DNA from 3 places in the Metabacillus dongyingensis genome. Region 3 is predicted to be linked to each of the others. Evidence: predicted binding sites of a transcription regulator. Region 3 holds the regulator's gene; each other region holds the start of a gene.

Region 1 (5,361 bases), 1.0 Mb from region 3:
CATAATCCCTGATGCTTTCAATTCCTGCTTTTACATCTTTTGGTTTCATTGCAAGGATAATTATAGAAGCACCTTCAACTGTTTCTTGTTTGTTTTTTGTAACCGAAACCCCGTAAGCCTGATTGAGACAGGACAGCCGTTCAATGCTTGAGCGATTTGTGACTTTTATATGTTCAGGGAGGCAGACACCGCCGCTGATTAATCCATTAATGATGGCTTCTGCCATTGAGCCTGCACCTACAAATGCGATGTGTTTCATGTGAATTCCTCCTGATTTTGAAAAATAAAAAAACCTTTTCATCCAATTAAAAATAAAGGACGAAAAGGTTTCCGCGGTACCACCTTCATTGGGAAATGCATGATGCATGACCCCAACTTAATATCCCGTAACGAGGGATCACGTCAAGTTTGCCTGAGAGCTCACAGGGCAGGTTCAATCAGCAAGAGGACGGTGAAACCTTTCAGCCGGCGGATTTCACTCTCTGGTTATCATTGCTTGATTTACTATTCCTGTTCATTGCTCAATCTATATTCATTTCCTGCATTCGTGCATTAAAGTGATTTGTTCATCATTATGCTAGGTTGGACATGTGTTTGTCAAGCGGATTTTTTTCCTATTTCTGCAATGAATTATTTGAAAATAATGACACATTTGCAGTGAACGTGTAAAATAAGCTTTATAATTAATGAATATACATTCATAAGTCATGCGTTGAATATATTAGACTTATATAAAAATAACAAATGAGGAAGATGGTATGAAAACAAAATCAGATATGATCATCAAATTAACCTTGCCGACTCCTTTTCCAGTAGGAGATGTGAATGTATACCTTGTAAAAGGAGATAGGCTGACACTGATTGATGCCGGACCTAAAACACCAGAAGCCCTCACTGCCCTGAATACTCAAATGGAGCAGGCGGGATACAGGATTGAAGACATTGAACAGGTCATCCTGACGCATCATCATCCAGATCATGTCGGGCTGCTTGATTACCTGCCCCAATCGGTGGATGTGACCGGGCATCCATATAATGCGCCTTGGATCATGCAGGATGAGTCATTTATGGCTTCTCAAAAAGAATTCTTTATGAAACTGTTCACGGAATTTGGCATTGATGAGCGGCTGCTTCCTTATTTGGCTCAGTTTGATTCGTCGATGAAATATGCATGCAAACGGAACTTAACATCATCTCTCAGGGAAGGAGACTCTGTTCCTGGCATGGACGGCTGGCATGTGATTGAAACCCCGGGACATGCCCAAACGCATATCGCCCTTTACCGTGCGGAGGATGGCCTGATGTTTGGCGGCGATCATCTTCTTCAGCATATTTCGGCAAATCCGCTGCTTGAGCCTCCAATGGATGGGGGAGAGCGGCCAAGACCTCAGATCCAATTTAATGAATCATTTAGATCCCTGCTGAAAATTCCAATTTCAAACGTATTTTCAGGACATGGGGAAACGGTGCTGCAGCCGCATGAACTCATTCGCTATCGCTTGAAAAAACAGGAGGAACGTGCATTTGAAGTGCGCGGCTATATAAAAGAAAAACCGATGACAGCATTTGAAGCTTGTCAGAGGCTCTTTCCGCATCTTTATAAAAGACAAATGATGCTCACTATGTCGGAAACGGTTGGACAGCTGGATTATTTAGAGGCATTGGGAGTAATTAAAGGGCATATGGAGGGAGCAAAGAAAATTTATTCTTGCTGAGGTGTACGAAATGAATGAAAGACTGAAAAACCGCTACGTAGTCATAACAGGAGCGTCAGGCGGAATTGGCGAAAAAATGGCGGTGCTTGTGGCTAAGAGCGGCGGACATCCCATTTTACTTGCGAGAAGATCGGACCGTTTGGCTGCTGCTGCTGAACACATTACAAAAAATTACCAGGTTTCTTGTCTTTACTATCAGCTCGATGTCAGTGATCTGAATGCTGTTCAGCAGACATTTGACCAGATGATGAATGACATTCCGCAAATTGATGTTCTGGTTAATAATGCCGGATTCGGTATTTTCAACACTGTTCTGGATGCTACTCTTGAGGAAATGAAATCGATGTTTGAAGTGAACGTCTTCGGCTTAATCGCATGCACAAAAATGGTGCTTCCTTCCATGAAGAAGCGAAACGATGGCCACATCATCAATATCGCTTCACAGGCAGGAAAGCTTGCCACGCCTAAATCAAGCTTATATGCTGCTTCCAAGCATGCCGTGCTCGGGTTTACAAACAGCCTGCGGATGGAGCTTTTAGAAACGAATATTCATGTCACATCGGTTAATCCTGGCCCTATTAAAACGGACTTTTTCGAAATCGCCGACCAAAGCGGCAACTATGTAAAAAATGTGGAGCGTTTTATGCTGAATCCTGATAGGGTGTCAGAGAAGATTGTGGGCTCCATGCTCTCTGACAGGCGTGAAATTAACTTGCCCGGCTGGATGAATGCGGGCAGCAGCTTTTATCAGCTTATGCCCCGTTTGTTTGAAAAAGTGGCGGGGAAGGCGTTATCAAGGAAATAAAACAAAACCGGCCCATCGGCCGGTTTTGTGCTTTTACAGGAGAATTCCGGATAATAACATTGTGCTGTTCGCTTGCCGGCTGAATTTCTCTGCTTGCGGTATTCGGCTGACAAACGGCAGAAGCAAAAAAAAACGCTTTGGCTGATTAAAATCCGAAAACGGCTGAAAGATTTGCAAAAACGGCTGTGAAAATCCTCATTTCGGCTGTATGATACAAGCGGCTGGGTCAAACCTGCCCTTTTCTGTTGAGTTCTTATCTCCCTGCCATATCTGAATGGCCTGTTCCGCTTTTCTGACTATAGCTCCTGATTCGTCACATATCCATACACAACATCCTCAACTACTTCAAACCATTCCGTTTCTTCCTGCTGCTTTTTTTCTATTACTTTTGCCACAAGATCATGTGCTTCTTTTTCACTAAGCGATCCCTCTAGCTCATATTGCTGAAAGGATTGCTGAATCATTTTATAAATCCATTTTTCATCCATGTTCCACCTCTTCTTACACATGATTATAAGCGGGTTTTCAGCGGATGCCAAGCCGGTGTTTTTAGGAGTATAGGATCTATAAAATTTTACGTATTGTCCAGCTCCGCCGCCCAACTCTTCGGCCAGAACGGATTCGTCAGCAAAGTTATCTGACTCCCGGAGTTAAACGGGCGATTACGCTTTTTGCGGGAAAAACTACCATTGAAATCGAACGTATATTCGCTTACTATTAATCATACAATAGAAACGAACATATATTCTGTCATGAGGAGTAAGAACTATGATTGAGGATTACAGTCAATTTCCAAAACGAAAAATTCTGTGCATTGACATGAAAAGCTTTTATGCAAGCTGCGCAGCGGTCCTGTATGGACTCGATCCGCTGACATGCCATTTAGCTGTTGTCGGCGATACAGAGCGGCAGGGGAGTATTGTGCTTGCAGCTTCACCTTGTCTGAAAAAGGAATTTGGCATTAAAACCGGATCTCGTTTGTTCGAAATTCCAAAAGATCCCCGCATTCGCATTGTAAATGCAAAGATGGCCTCCTTTGTCCGGATCTCAACCGAGCTTACGCGTCTCTTCCACCGGTACGTTCCAAAGGATGCCATCCATACGTACAGTGTGGACGAGAGCTTTATTCAAGTCGATGGAGTCGAGGGGATATGGGGAGATGCCTGGACCATTGCAGACAAAATCAGAGATGATATGGAACGCGAATTTTCCCTCCCGTGTGCGATTGGCATCGGTCCTAATATGCTGCTCTCTAAAATCTGCCTTGATTTAGAGGCGAAGAAAAAAGGAATTGCGGAATGGACGTACGATGATGTGAAGGAAAAGCTCTGGAAGGTCGCGCCGCTCCGGGAAATGTGGGGCATCGGCAGCCAGGTTGAAAAAACACTGAACCGGATGGGAATCTTTAATGTGGGGCAGCTTGCGCGTCATCCGCTTGAGGTCCTGGAGAAGAAATTCGGCATTATGGGAAATCAGCTCTATTATCATGCCTGGGGCGTTGACCTGTCTGAAATTGGTGCACCGATTCTGCAGGGGCAGATCAGCTTCGGCAAAAGCCAGATTTTAATGAGGGACTATCCCGACCCGAAAGAAGTGAAGCATGTCATCCTTGAGATGTGCGAGGAAGTCGCAAGAAGAGCACGCAGCCACCGGAAAGCGGGCAGAACAGTCAGCCTTGGGATCGGCTACAGTCACGATGAACTTGGAGGCGGATTTCACCGCTCCCGGACGATGCGCCAGCCAACCAATATCACAATGGAGCTTTACGAAACATGCATCGCATTATTTGATCAATTTTATGCAAATAAAACCGTCCGGAAAATTTCAATTGCTCTGTCCAATATTGAAGATGATGCCGAAATGCAGCTGGATTTGTTTCAGCCTAACCGTGAAAAAGAACAGATCCTCGGTTATGTGATGGACTCCATTCGGGGAAAATACGGCTCAGATGCCCTGCTGCGCGCCGTTTCCTATACAACCGCCGGCACCGCGAGGCACCGCGCCAAGCTTGTCGGCGGACATAAAGCTTAACAAAAGGAGGGATCGTCATGATTCGGGACCGGGGCAATATCAAATGGACATCCATGATGCTGCCTGAGCATGTGAAAATTTTACGGGAGCTTGAGATCGAACAGGGATATGCAGCCAAGCCTGCGGTGGATGAGCAGCAGCTGGAGCATTTCAATGAATTGATCAGTCTTGCCATGGAAGAAAACCGTGAGCTTGCTTTTACGTACTATGAAAATCATGGTTTCCATGTGCAGGAAGGATATGTGCATTATGTAGATCCGATCCGCGGATGCATTCGGATCGTGAATGGAGAAGAAGCCCGCTTTGATCTGCCATTGAACAAAATAACAGATATCCGCGAGAAATAGACTGTCTTTTGAGACAGTCTTTTTTGGTTTTGCAATTTGACTAATGAAAATGGCAATTCAGCTATAAAAATCAGAAGTTTGGCTAATAAAAATCTCGAAACGGCTAATAAAATCAGGTTTTTCGCTATAAAACTTTTTCAACATAGTGAATTTATCAGCGGCCTTATTCAGCGCGCACAACTGACTGAAACGTCCCCTTGTGAGATCCATCACAAAACGGCATCCTCTTTGATAACCCGCAGCGGCAAAGGGAAAAGCTTTGTTTCGTTTGAAACACGCTGCCCTCTGCATCAACTAATTCCACATCACCGGTGACACGGAGCGATCCATTATCATTCACTTTAATTTGAACTTTATCCATCTTTTATAACCTCCTTTTTTCTATACACACAAGTATTCATTCGGGCATTCCAATGTGACAAAGCAAGCTCTCATCCCGCATTAACGGGCAGTAATATCCCCG
Region 2 (5,361 bases), 2.1 Mb from region 3:
GGTCTGCAATACTATAGACGAAAATATTCAGATTTCGTTTCGCCGCAATTTTAGGGTCAAGCTGGCGAAGAGAGCCAGCCGCCGCGTTGCGAGGGTTGGCAAACGGCTCTTCTTCAAGCTTAATTCTTATTTCATTTAATTTTTCAAAAGATGCTTTTGGCATGTAGGCTTCGCCGCGGACTTCAATTGAAAGGTTTTTCTTTAATTTAAGCGGAATGGACCGGATTGTTTTTAAGTTTTCGGTAATGTCTTCGCCTGTTGTGCCGTCGCCGCGGGTTGCACCTTGTATGAATGCACCGTTTTCGTAGCGGAGAGACACAGCAAGTCCATCAATTTTCAGTTCAACCATATACTGAACATCATCGCCGACTGCCTGTCTCACACGGCGGTCAAAATCTCTGATATCCTGCTCGTTGAAGGCATTTCCAAGGCTTAGCATCGGTTTCTTATGCTGCACCTTTTTAAATCCTTCAAGGATATTGCCCCCGACACGCTGCGTCGGGGAATCAGGTGTCTTCAATTCAGGAAACGATTCTTCAATCTCGATTAATTCATGAAGAAGCTGATCATATTCAGAGTCAGCCACAGTCGGTTTATCAAGAACGTGATATTCATAGTTGTATTTATTTAATAATTCATGCAGAGTTTCTGCGCGTTGTTTGGCTGCAGTCATATCCATCCGGGGTCCATTCCTTTCTTGTAACGTCTACACTTTTTGAATCGGAGCAAACTTGGCAAGCAGTCGTTTAATGCCTACCGGGCTCGGGAATGCAATATCAAGTTCTTTGCCTTCTCCTTCGCCTTTTACACTGACAACTGTGCCGATTCCCCATTTTTTATGCTCCGCTTTATTGCCGACAGACCAGGCAATTTCGTCTCCGCCTGTTGAAGCCGCAATCGGTCTGTTGACCTGTGGCCGTCTGTCAGGACGGGTTTTCGCAGCAAATGGAGCAGCGCTCTTTTTCACTTCATTTAAATTCTCCAGCAGTTCAGACGGAATCTCTGATATGAAACGGGATTCAGGATTCATGCTTGTTCGTCCGAAAAGAGTTCTCATTTTAGCATTCGTAATGTACAGCTCTTTTTCAGCGCGGGTAATACCGACATAAGCAAGACGTCTCTCCTCTTCCATTTCCGCTTCTTCCATAAGTGAACGGCTGTGGGGGAATACCCCTTCCTCGACACCCATTAAGAAGACAACCGGAAACTCTAGTCCTTTTGCAGAGTGAAGAGTCATTAGCACGACGGCTTCTTTAGAGGCTTCCTCATCTTCATCTAATTTATCAATATCCGCAACTAAAGCCAAATCGGTTAAAAAGGCTACCAGGCTTTTATCTTCACTATTTTTCTCGAAGTTTTGCGTAACAGATAAGAACTCATCAATATTCTCAAGACGGCTTTGTGCTTCAATTGTTTTTTCGGTTTTCAGCATTTCGCGATATCCTGTCTTTTCAATCACTTCTTCAGCAAGCTCAGTGACAGACAAGTAATCCTGCATGTTCGCAAGGTTGCGGACAAGCTCTCGGAAATCCACCATCGCACTGACTACACGCCCGCTTACGCCTGCAAATTCGATTTGCTCAATCGCACCGAACAGAGATAAGTCATTATCAAGCGCATACTGAGCAATCTTATCGACTGATGTGGCGCCTACACCGCGCTTAGGTGTGTTAATAACACGCGCCAAGCTGATATCATCATCCGGATTGGCAATCAATCTTAAGTATGCAAGGATATCTTTAATTTCTTTTCTGTCGTAGAACTTAATCCCGCCGACAATGGTGTAATTGATATTTGATTTGAGCAGAATTTCCTCAATAACACGGGACTGTGCATTGGTGCGGTAGAGAATCGCAAAATCAGATAGCTTTCTACCTTCTGAAGAAACAAGCTGATTGATTTTTCCCGCTACGAACTGCCCTTCGACTGATTCACTGTCAGCGCGGTAATAGTTGATTTTCTGTCCTTCATCATTTTGCGTCCAGAGATTTTTCGCTTTGCGGTTCATGTTGTTTTTAATAACTCCGTTTGCCGCTTCCAGGATACGCTGTGTGGAACGGTAATTCTGCTCAAGCAAAATCACGCTCGCAGTCGGGTAATCCTTCTCAAAGGAGAGAATGTTCGCGATATCCGCACCGCGCCAGCGATAAATAGACTGATCGGAATCACCGACAACACATAGATTTTGGAAACGTGATGCAAGCATTTTAACCAATAAGTACTGCGCTTTATTCGTATCCTGATACTCATCCACGTGGATAAACTGAAATTTGCGCTGGTAAAACTCAAGCACTTCAGGAACACGCTGAAAAAGCTGAATCGTTGTCATGATCAAATCATCAAAATCAAGCGACTGGTTTTTCAGCAGCTTCTTTTGATAATCCTTGTAAACATCGCTTGCGACCTGCTCGTACATGCCGCCTGCTGTCTTTTCGAACTCATCAGGAGTGATCAGTTCATTTTTCGCTCCGCTGATGCTGCCTAAAATGCTTCGCGGGTCAAACTTCTTCGGATCGATATTGCGTTCTTTCAGAATGGATTTTATGACAGAAAGCTGGTCTGTCGTATCAAGAATCGAGAAGTTTCTGCTGATTCCGATCCGGTCGATATCTCTTCTTAAGATACGGACACACATGGAGTGAAAGGTCGAGATCCAAATATCATCTGCACCTGGTCCAAGCAGTTTTCCGATTCTTTCTTTCATTTCACGCGCCGCTTTATTTGTAAACGTAATCGCAAGGATGTTCCATGGCGCTACGCCTTTTTCAACCATTAAGTAAGCAATTCTTCTTGTGAGCACACTCGTCTTGCCGCTTCCTGCTCCGGCCATTATTAAGAGCGGTCCATCTGTTGCCTTGACCGCTTCTTTCTGCATATCGTTTAAACCATTCAATAATTGATCTGTTAAAAATTGCACGTTCCGGGCACCACCTTATCAAACGTATGTTCTTATTTTATCTCATATCCTGAGTTAAATGCAATTACGAAAAGCGGAAGCGCCCGTTTAGCTCCGAAAGGCAGATAAGAATCCGGCAGAAAAGTCCGGGTTTGACTTTTCCTGCGGATTTGTTCTGGCCGAGGAGCTGGGCGATGGAGCTAGACATAAATGCGCTAAACTTTATTTCTTCTTCTCAAGGTTTTACTGCTTTTACTGTTTTCAAAGCGGATTGAAAATCATCATAGATAACATTGCCGACAACCACAACATCTGCAAATTCAGCCATTTCAGCTGCCTGTTCTGGCGTTTCAATGCCTCCGCCGTAAAATAGTTTGGTAGAGGATAAGACAGAGCTTGCAGCCTGTACTACATTTACGTCTCCGTAAGTTCCGCTGTATTCTAGATAAAAGATTGGCATATGGAACATTTTTTCTGCCATGCGTGCATACGCCATGACATCATCTGCTGATAACTCCGTATTCGCCTCTGTCAGTTTTGCCGCTTTGCAGTCACCATTTAAAATACAATAGCCTTCAACAATCAGCTCATCCCAGCTCATGATCTCACCGTATTCTTTCACAGCCTCGTGATGCAGTCCCATTACCCACTTCGTATTCATGCTGTTCATAACGGACGGGATAAAATACAAGTCAAATCCCGGTATGATCGACTCAATTTCTGAAACCTCAAGCACACATGGAACAAGATATCTTCTGATTCGGGACATTAAGTTTAACACATTATCCATCGTCACATTGTCGCTTCCGCCGACAATGATCGCATCTGTTCCTGATTCGCATAATATTTCTAGATTTTCATCGCTTATTTCTTTATCTGGATCGAGTTTGAACACATGTTTCCACTCGGCAACTTCATACATGGTCTTTCCTCCTAACAATCGGGTTCCACCTGAAACATTATATCAAATTAACGTCCTGCAAAAAACGCACAGGTGCTATGAAGGTTTTGACAATCTGTTCACGAGTTCGTTTTAAAAGTGGCTTAATTCATAATTCAAAACTATTTTGAAGATAATAATTTAAAAAAACGGAGGAAAAAACATTGAATGGAAAAAATCCTATTTGCTCATCTGAGCTCGGTACACTGTGGCTAACCTACCAGGAAAAAACACTGATTCTTAGAATATTAGAATATTTCATGGAAAAAGCTGATGATCAGCAAGCCTTAAATATTATGGGAGGTTTATGGCAGGAACTCAATCATTATGTAATCAAAATCGAAGACATTTTTGAACAGGAAGGTGTAGTCATTCCTAATGGATTTACTAAAGAAGATGTAAACTTAGAAGCTCCAAAGCTTTACGACAATGGATTTGATATTATGTTTCTTCGTATTTTAAAAGAAATCAGCATGGGTATGTACACCCTTAACATGAATATGGCATACCGTGAAGATGTAATGACCATTTATGAAGGATTAACGACTACTACGCAAAAGGTTTATAAACTGGCTACCCATTATTTACTTAATAATGGCATTCTTACTCTGCCGCCAAAAGTGACCATGCCGAAATCAACGGAATTTATAAAAAGTAAAAACTATTTGAACGGATTTCGTTTCTTTGGTGAAAATCGGGCTTTAAACGACATTGAAATAGGCAATCTCCATCACGGAATCGAAACAAATCATATTGGCATGCAGCTTGTAACCGGTTTTGCACAATGTGCTAAAAACAAAGAAGTTAGACAATATTTTGTAAAAGGAAAAGAACTTGCCAAGAAACAAATAAAAACTTTCGAAGAAATTCTCCTAGAAAGCAATGTTCAGTTCTCAGCTTCTTCGGGGAGTACAGTAACTGATTCGACAATCCCTCCATTTTCTGAAAAGCTAATGATGTTCTGTATTTATCTTCTTAATGGGTTTGGGCTTGTAGGAAGCAGTTTTGGTTCCATTTTCAGTTTAAGAAATGATATATCCATGAAAACAGCATTGATAGGAAAAGATATTTACGTCTACGCCAATGAAGGAATAAAAATTATGATTAAAAATGGCTGGATGGAAGAACCGCCTCAAATGGGAAACAGGACTTGAATGACGAATAAGCAGGCACCGCATCTCATCATATATGAAGAATAAGTTTTATCATCAGATAAATAATATGCAATGTGTTCGTTCATTTAACACGATCCTGCAATGTGGAGGGATTCATTTTGAATATTCTTGTAAGCTTACTCTCAATTTTCCTTGAAATCGTTATTCGGACAGCATTTCTGGTTAATGAGACTTCTTCTAGATTCAACTCATTTTTCAGAATGCCATCTTTAACATAAGCGCGGAATATTCTCAATTTCACATTGGCAACAAAAACGGTGAAGTGCCTTAACGAAATAATAAAAGGATAAAATCATTGTGATTTTATCCTTTTATTATTTCGTATTCATTTCTAATCGAATCCCGTCAAA
Region 3 (5,361 bases):
CAGCTGATCCTCCAAAGATATAAGGAATATTTTTTGCCAGTGCATTTAATACCTCACCTGAGGATGCACGTGATGCAAGTGCTTTTCCCTCTTCATACACAGGCACTGCCTCGTCCCAGTTTTCAAGCAATTCGCCACTGATTCCTGCGTTCAGCTGTTTTGCAAGCTCTGGGTATTCTTTTTTATAACTTTCGAAAAGATCATTCCATGCCTGCTCTTTCTTATTTCCGAATTGTTCAGCAGATTCCTTGAAATGAGCATAAACTTCTTCTGGAACATAAAAGTCTTCTTCAAATGTCCAAGCATAAGCTTCTTTTGTTAATTTAATTTCGTCAATCCCAAGCGGCTTGCCATGTACGTCAGACTTTCCGGACATATTTGGAGAGCCATAGCCGATTGTTGTTTTCACTTCAATTAACGTTGGACGAGTTTCATCTTTTTTAGCGGCTTCGATTGCTTTAGAAATCTCTTCTATATTATTGCCGTCTTCAACACGGATGACCTGCCATCCGATAGATTTGAATCGATCTTCAACATTTTCAGAGAATGATCGATCTAAGTCGCCATCAAGAGAAATATCATTTGAATCATATAAAACGACTAATTTGCCAAGCTTCAGGTGACCTGCAAGAGAAGCTGCTTCAGAAGAGATACCCTCCATTAAGTCGCCATCTCCGCAAATAGCGTATGTGTAATGATCTACTACAGGATATGATTCTTTATTGTATGTATGTGCAAGATGGCGCTCTGCCATGGCCATTCCAACAGCCATGCCGATTCCCTGGCCTAATGGACCTGTAGTTGCATCTACACCAGCTGTGTGATGGAATTCAGGGTGACCTGGAGTTTTGCTTCCCCACTGTCTGAAAGATTTAAGATCTTCCATAGATAGATCATAGCCTGACAAATGAAGCAGACTATACAGCAGCATAGATCCATGGCCAGCTGATAATACAAAACGATCACGGTTAAACCATTCAGGGTTTTTAGGATTATGATTCATAAATTGTGTCCAAAGCGAGTAAGCCATTGGAGCTGCCCCCATAGGCATTCCAGGATGTCCTGAATTTGCTTTCTCGATTGCATCGATCGATAATGTTCGAATCGTAGCAATAGATAAGTCTTGAATTGAATGTGACATAATTTGATCATCCTTTCATAAATAACATTCTACTTTCTTATCATAGCGGTACACACTTTAGGATACAACCATTAATAATGAAATGTAATAGTGCATTAAGATGTGTAAGAAACTATTCTAATGTATTATGTGCAAATTGAAAAGGAATACATCACAAATTGACGTATTCCTTTTATTAATGAAGGTTTCGCTTCTTCTCATCTTTTAGTTTTTGAGGTGTTACATCCGTACCGTTTGGGTCGAGGATCGTAACGCCTTTTAATGTATTTTTCATGGAACCGCGAAACACCTGCAGGTATTCCTGTCTCAGGCTTTGCTGTTCTTTTAGTTCTTCAGGTGACAAAGCGCTTGATTTAGCCTTTTTTGAAAGTTCATTGATTCTAGCCATTTTTTCTTTTGAAAGCATAATGGTAACTCCTTTTTGTAGATAGATTCACTATGCTATCGTACTAAAAATGACTGTAAAAGACAACTTATTGGTCTCCTGATTGTTTCATATATTCCTGATATCTTCTATGTACTGTTGCCTTTGAAACATCATGGCCAAAGCCTCTCAAAGTAGCAGCAATTTCTGCAAATGTCAGTTTGTTTTGTTTTAAGCGGACAATTTCTGAAACAGGAAGCTCTTTTTTATCCTTCCCGGGGCTCCCATGAATATTAGACAGGTTATTTTGAGGTTTAAACCCGTTTTGGACCGCACGCTGCATGCCTCTTTTGATTTTCAGATTATGAATCTTTCTCTGATATTCTTCAACAATGCTGACGATTTCAAGCACCATAGAATCAGCTTCTGAGAGCAGAAGCCTGCCGTTATGTGTAACGGAATAAAGTGTTATTCCCTCTTTTAGAAGAAAATGAATGAGTGCAATTCTGGCGTTTCCCCTCCCAAGCCTTGTTTCATCCTGGATCAGGATTGCATCCACCTGCTGATTTTTGATGCAGTCAAACAGTTCAAATATCCCGTCCCTCTCTATATCATAGCCGCTGGCCTGCTCTTCAATCACTTTTACAATATTCATGCTGTGCTGCTCAGAAAGATTTATGAGCTCTTCCTTCTGTCTTAAAAGAGATGTTTCCTGTTCTTCTTTCACTGTGCTGACTCTGCAATAGATGATGGCGTTCAGTGTTCTCACTTCCCTATTTCTTGCTTGCTATTTGATTGACCTCATAAAAGGCTGTCTTCTCAATGGGTATAAAGACTTGTTCACCAGGTTTAATTACTGCAGTCTCCATACCGTTTTTTTCCTGTACCCACTCGACAAAATCTGACTTAGAAAGATTATGATGTTCTTTAAATTTGTCAGCAATACTCCAGATGCTGTCCCCTTCAGTAACTTCTATATTTACGTAGTGATCCATTCTGTCTTTTTCACCAGTATAAGATAAAGCAAAGACAGCAACAATAACGACGATAAAAAATGAGAGTAAATAAGAAAAAGATTCTTTCAACATAATCCCCACCTCGAAATAGAATGTTTGTTCGCACTTTTGATATTTTTAGTATAATGCGAACAAACGTTTCTGTCAACGGATTTTTTCGAACTTATGTTTGTATGCACAGGAAAAACATGCTATAATCAACATAAATTACAGGACGCGAGGTGCATAAGATGACAAAATTATCAAAAAGACAGCAGGATATCTTAAACTTCATCAAATTAGAAGTTCAGAAAAAAGGTTATCCGCCTTCTGTTCGCGAAATTGGCGAAGCTGTCGGCCTTGCTTCTAGTTCAACTGTCCACGGCCACCTGGCCAGGCTAGAGAGCAAGGGACTAATCAGACGCGATCCAACTAAGCCCAGAGCCATTGAAATTTTAGAAGAAGAGACTTCACATATTCCAAGATCAAATGTTATAAATGTTCCGATTATCGGTAAGGTTACAGCGGGTTCCCCTATAACAGCCATCGAAAATGTTGAGGAATATTTTCCGCTTCCTGATACGTTTGCAGCAGCAGATGATCAAGTATTCATGCTCGAGATTATGGGAGACAGTATGATAGAAGCTGGAATTCTGGACGGGGATATGGTAATTGTTAAACAGCAAAAAACAGCAAATAACGGAGATATCGTAGTTGCCATGACAGAAGATGATGAAGCAACAGTAAAACGTTTCTTTAAAGAAAAAGACTTCATTCGCCTTCAGCCTGAAAATTCAACCATGGATCCTATTATTCTGCGAAATGTTTCAATTTTAGGGAAAGTCATTGGGGTTTACCGGAATATTCATTAAAAATCTTTGCTGCTCAGCAAAGATTTTTATTTTGGCGTTTTATGCTCTTTAACAAGGGGAATATATAATAATTGATAAAATTTAGAAGAGGTAACCTATGAATTCCAATATTATTCATGATGAAATAACCATACTGCGAACGAATTGCCAATTCATTTTTCCCTTTTCATGGGCTCAGGACTGCACTAAGGAGTTAATTGAGGAGCTGTTAGCCAACGGGTTTGAATTTTTTTCAATTGAGAATGTTAAACAGCAAAATAAATATTACGGGGAGAGCATTGATATCCCGCATAAACGTTTGAATCATTATTTTATGCCGTACATAGAACAAATCTTATTCCCTGACAAATATAAAGAAAAAGCGATAAACCGTTACTCAAAGCCTTTAAATTTGAAATGCAGACTTGATACTGCACACAATTCATTTTCTTTGAAGGTTCATTCAATTGATATCTACCTTTGTCCTTTCTCTATCGGAATGGTAACGATTCGAACAGACCCTTACAATAACAATGAAGATTTCTCTTTAAGTGATGCACTGGATTTTATGGATCATTTTCGCGTTCTCGAGCCCTCAATTACAGAAGAAAAAGGTACTGTTCTCTATTGTGGTGAAAAACGTTTTGACAAGACTCAGGATTTTATCTTCCAGGACCTTTGTCCATTCATCGTCCCCTTCATAGAAAAAAGCGAGAATGATCAATCAACTTATCTGGGCAGCCTTCCTTATTTTATTGATGAAAGAATGTTCGTATCCAGTTTTTTAATGGCTGCTCCTGATAATCAAATAACAAATAACGATTTATTCAGAATCGGACATATGAATGGATATAAAGAAAAAAAACAGCCATACATCTCTGCAACCAATCAAAAGTACATCGAAAAATACGTAAATGATCATGTTTATGACAGGTGGTCCCCGGATAGTTTTCATATTATCAGCGACCATACATTTACATGCATCAGCAGAGACAGCAAAAATGAAAAACTCATTGCTGAAGAAATGTATGGCCAGCTATATTACAATATGATTCTGCACTTATTTTATAAAATTGTCCTTTTAAAGCTTTCATACAGTTATTCACAGCTCTATATTGACCAAAAACAAGATAAAATGGACAAACTGATCAGATCGATTGCCAATTTTACCGCCAAATATATTTTTTCTGAAATCAGCAGCCGGACTGAGGGACAAGAGCTTTCTGTTTTGATGAAAGATCGCTTTAAAATTGAAACTCTTTACAAAGAGGTAATAAACACGATGGACAGTCTTTATCAAAATCAGGAAAAATTTGCAAGTAAACGTCATAATTCTCTATTGCTGATCTTAACGACTTATACTGTTATTTCCGGGATTTACGGAATGAATCTGGTGATTGAAGACTGGCGGGGGAAAATTGAGTGGAGCAAGCTTGCCGGTTATTCTGTTTTTGAATATATTTCGCTCGTTGTAGCTTTATCAGGTATTGCTGTAGGGAGTGTACTTGCCGGGATTGCAATCATAAGACTGCTTAAAGACTATTTTGATAAGGGAAAATCTGAAAACCTTGACTGAGTAAAGCCGATGCTTTTTTCTATATTAATTACACAAAAACCCCTCAACATCTGCTGAAGGGTTTTTGTGTAATTAATATTGATACATATACTGTTCTCTTTCCCAAGGGTGAACTTGAGTTCTGAACATATACTTTGTGTTTTTTAAGTTTAATTAGGTAATAAAACCTTATTATATCAATACTTTTGAAAAATTAGTGAGTTATTAATTATATTAAAGTTGATACTTTGGTGGTCAAAAAGTGGTCAATTTTGGGGTCAAAAAATTATTGATATTGTATTTAAACATTATATATCTTTTATACTTTATTGAATTGATATGGTCTCGCCTTCAATATCATCTATTTCCACATCGTTACTTTCAAGTTCCTCAAATTTACTCAATATGAATTCCAAATCTTCGTTTAAAACAATATATACCTCCGATTAAAAGCA

What was found. The regulator LexA, encoded in region 3, represses DNA repair genes until DNA is damaged. The targets are predictions, from matches to a motif close to CGAACATATGTTCG.
Region 1: the regulator LexA is predicted to act here: its motif matches at 3,217-3,230, upstream of K8L98_RS17050 (Y-family DNA polymerase).
Region 2: the regulator LexA is predicted to act here: its motif matches at 2,937-2,950, upstream of pcrA (DNA helicase PcrA).

What each region holds. Positions count from the first base shown of each region.
Region 1 is NZ_CP082944.1:3,449,007-3,454,367, reverse strand. Features, by position in the region: gene proC (pyrroline-5-carboxylate reductase) at 1-259, opposite strand, end outside; gene K8L98_RS17065 (MBL fold metallo-hydrolase) at 759-1,715, shown strand; gene K8L98_RS17060 (SDR family NAD(P)-dependent oxidoreductase) at 1,726-2,520, shown strand; gene K8L98_RS17055 (YqzH family protein) at 2,817-3,008, opposite strand; gene K8L98_RS17050 (Y-family DNA polymerase) at 3,289-4,551, shown strand; gene K8L98_RS17045 (YolD-like family protein) at 4,569-4,898, shown strand; gene K8L98_RS17040 (CDGSH iron-sulfur domain-containing protein) at 5,062-5,259, opposite strand.
Region 2 is NZ_CP082944.1:338,325-343,685, reverse strand. Features, by position in the region: gene ligA (NAD-dependent DNA ligase LigA) at 1-679, opposite strand, end outside; gene pcrA (DNA helicase PcrA) at 707-2,875, opposite strand; gene pcrB (heptaprenylglyceryl phosphate synthase) at 3,132-3,818, opposite strand; gene K8L98_RS01845 (DUF3231 family protein) at 4,001-4,990, shown strand.
Region 3 is NZ_CP082944.1:2,430,226-2,435,586, reverse strand. Features, by position in the region: gene tkt (transketolase) at 1-1,141, opposite strand, end outside; gene K8L98_RS12090 (DUF896 domain-containing protein) at 1,317-1,547, opposite strand; gene K8L98_RS12085 (YneB family resolvase-like protein) at 1,615-2,265, opposite strand; gene yneA (cell division suppressor protein YneA) at 2,279-2,593, opposite strand; gene lexA (transcriptional repressor LexA) at 2,752-3,372, shown strand; gene K8L98_RS12070 (magnesium transporter CorA family protein) at 3,470-4,927, shown strand.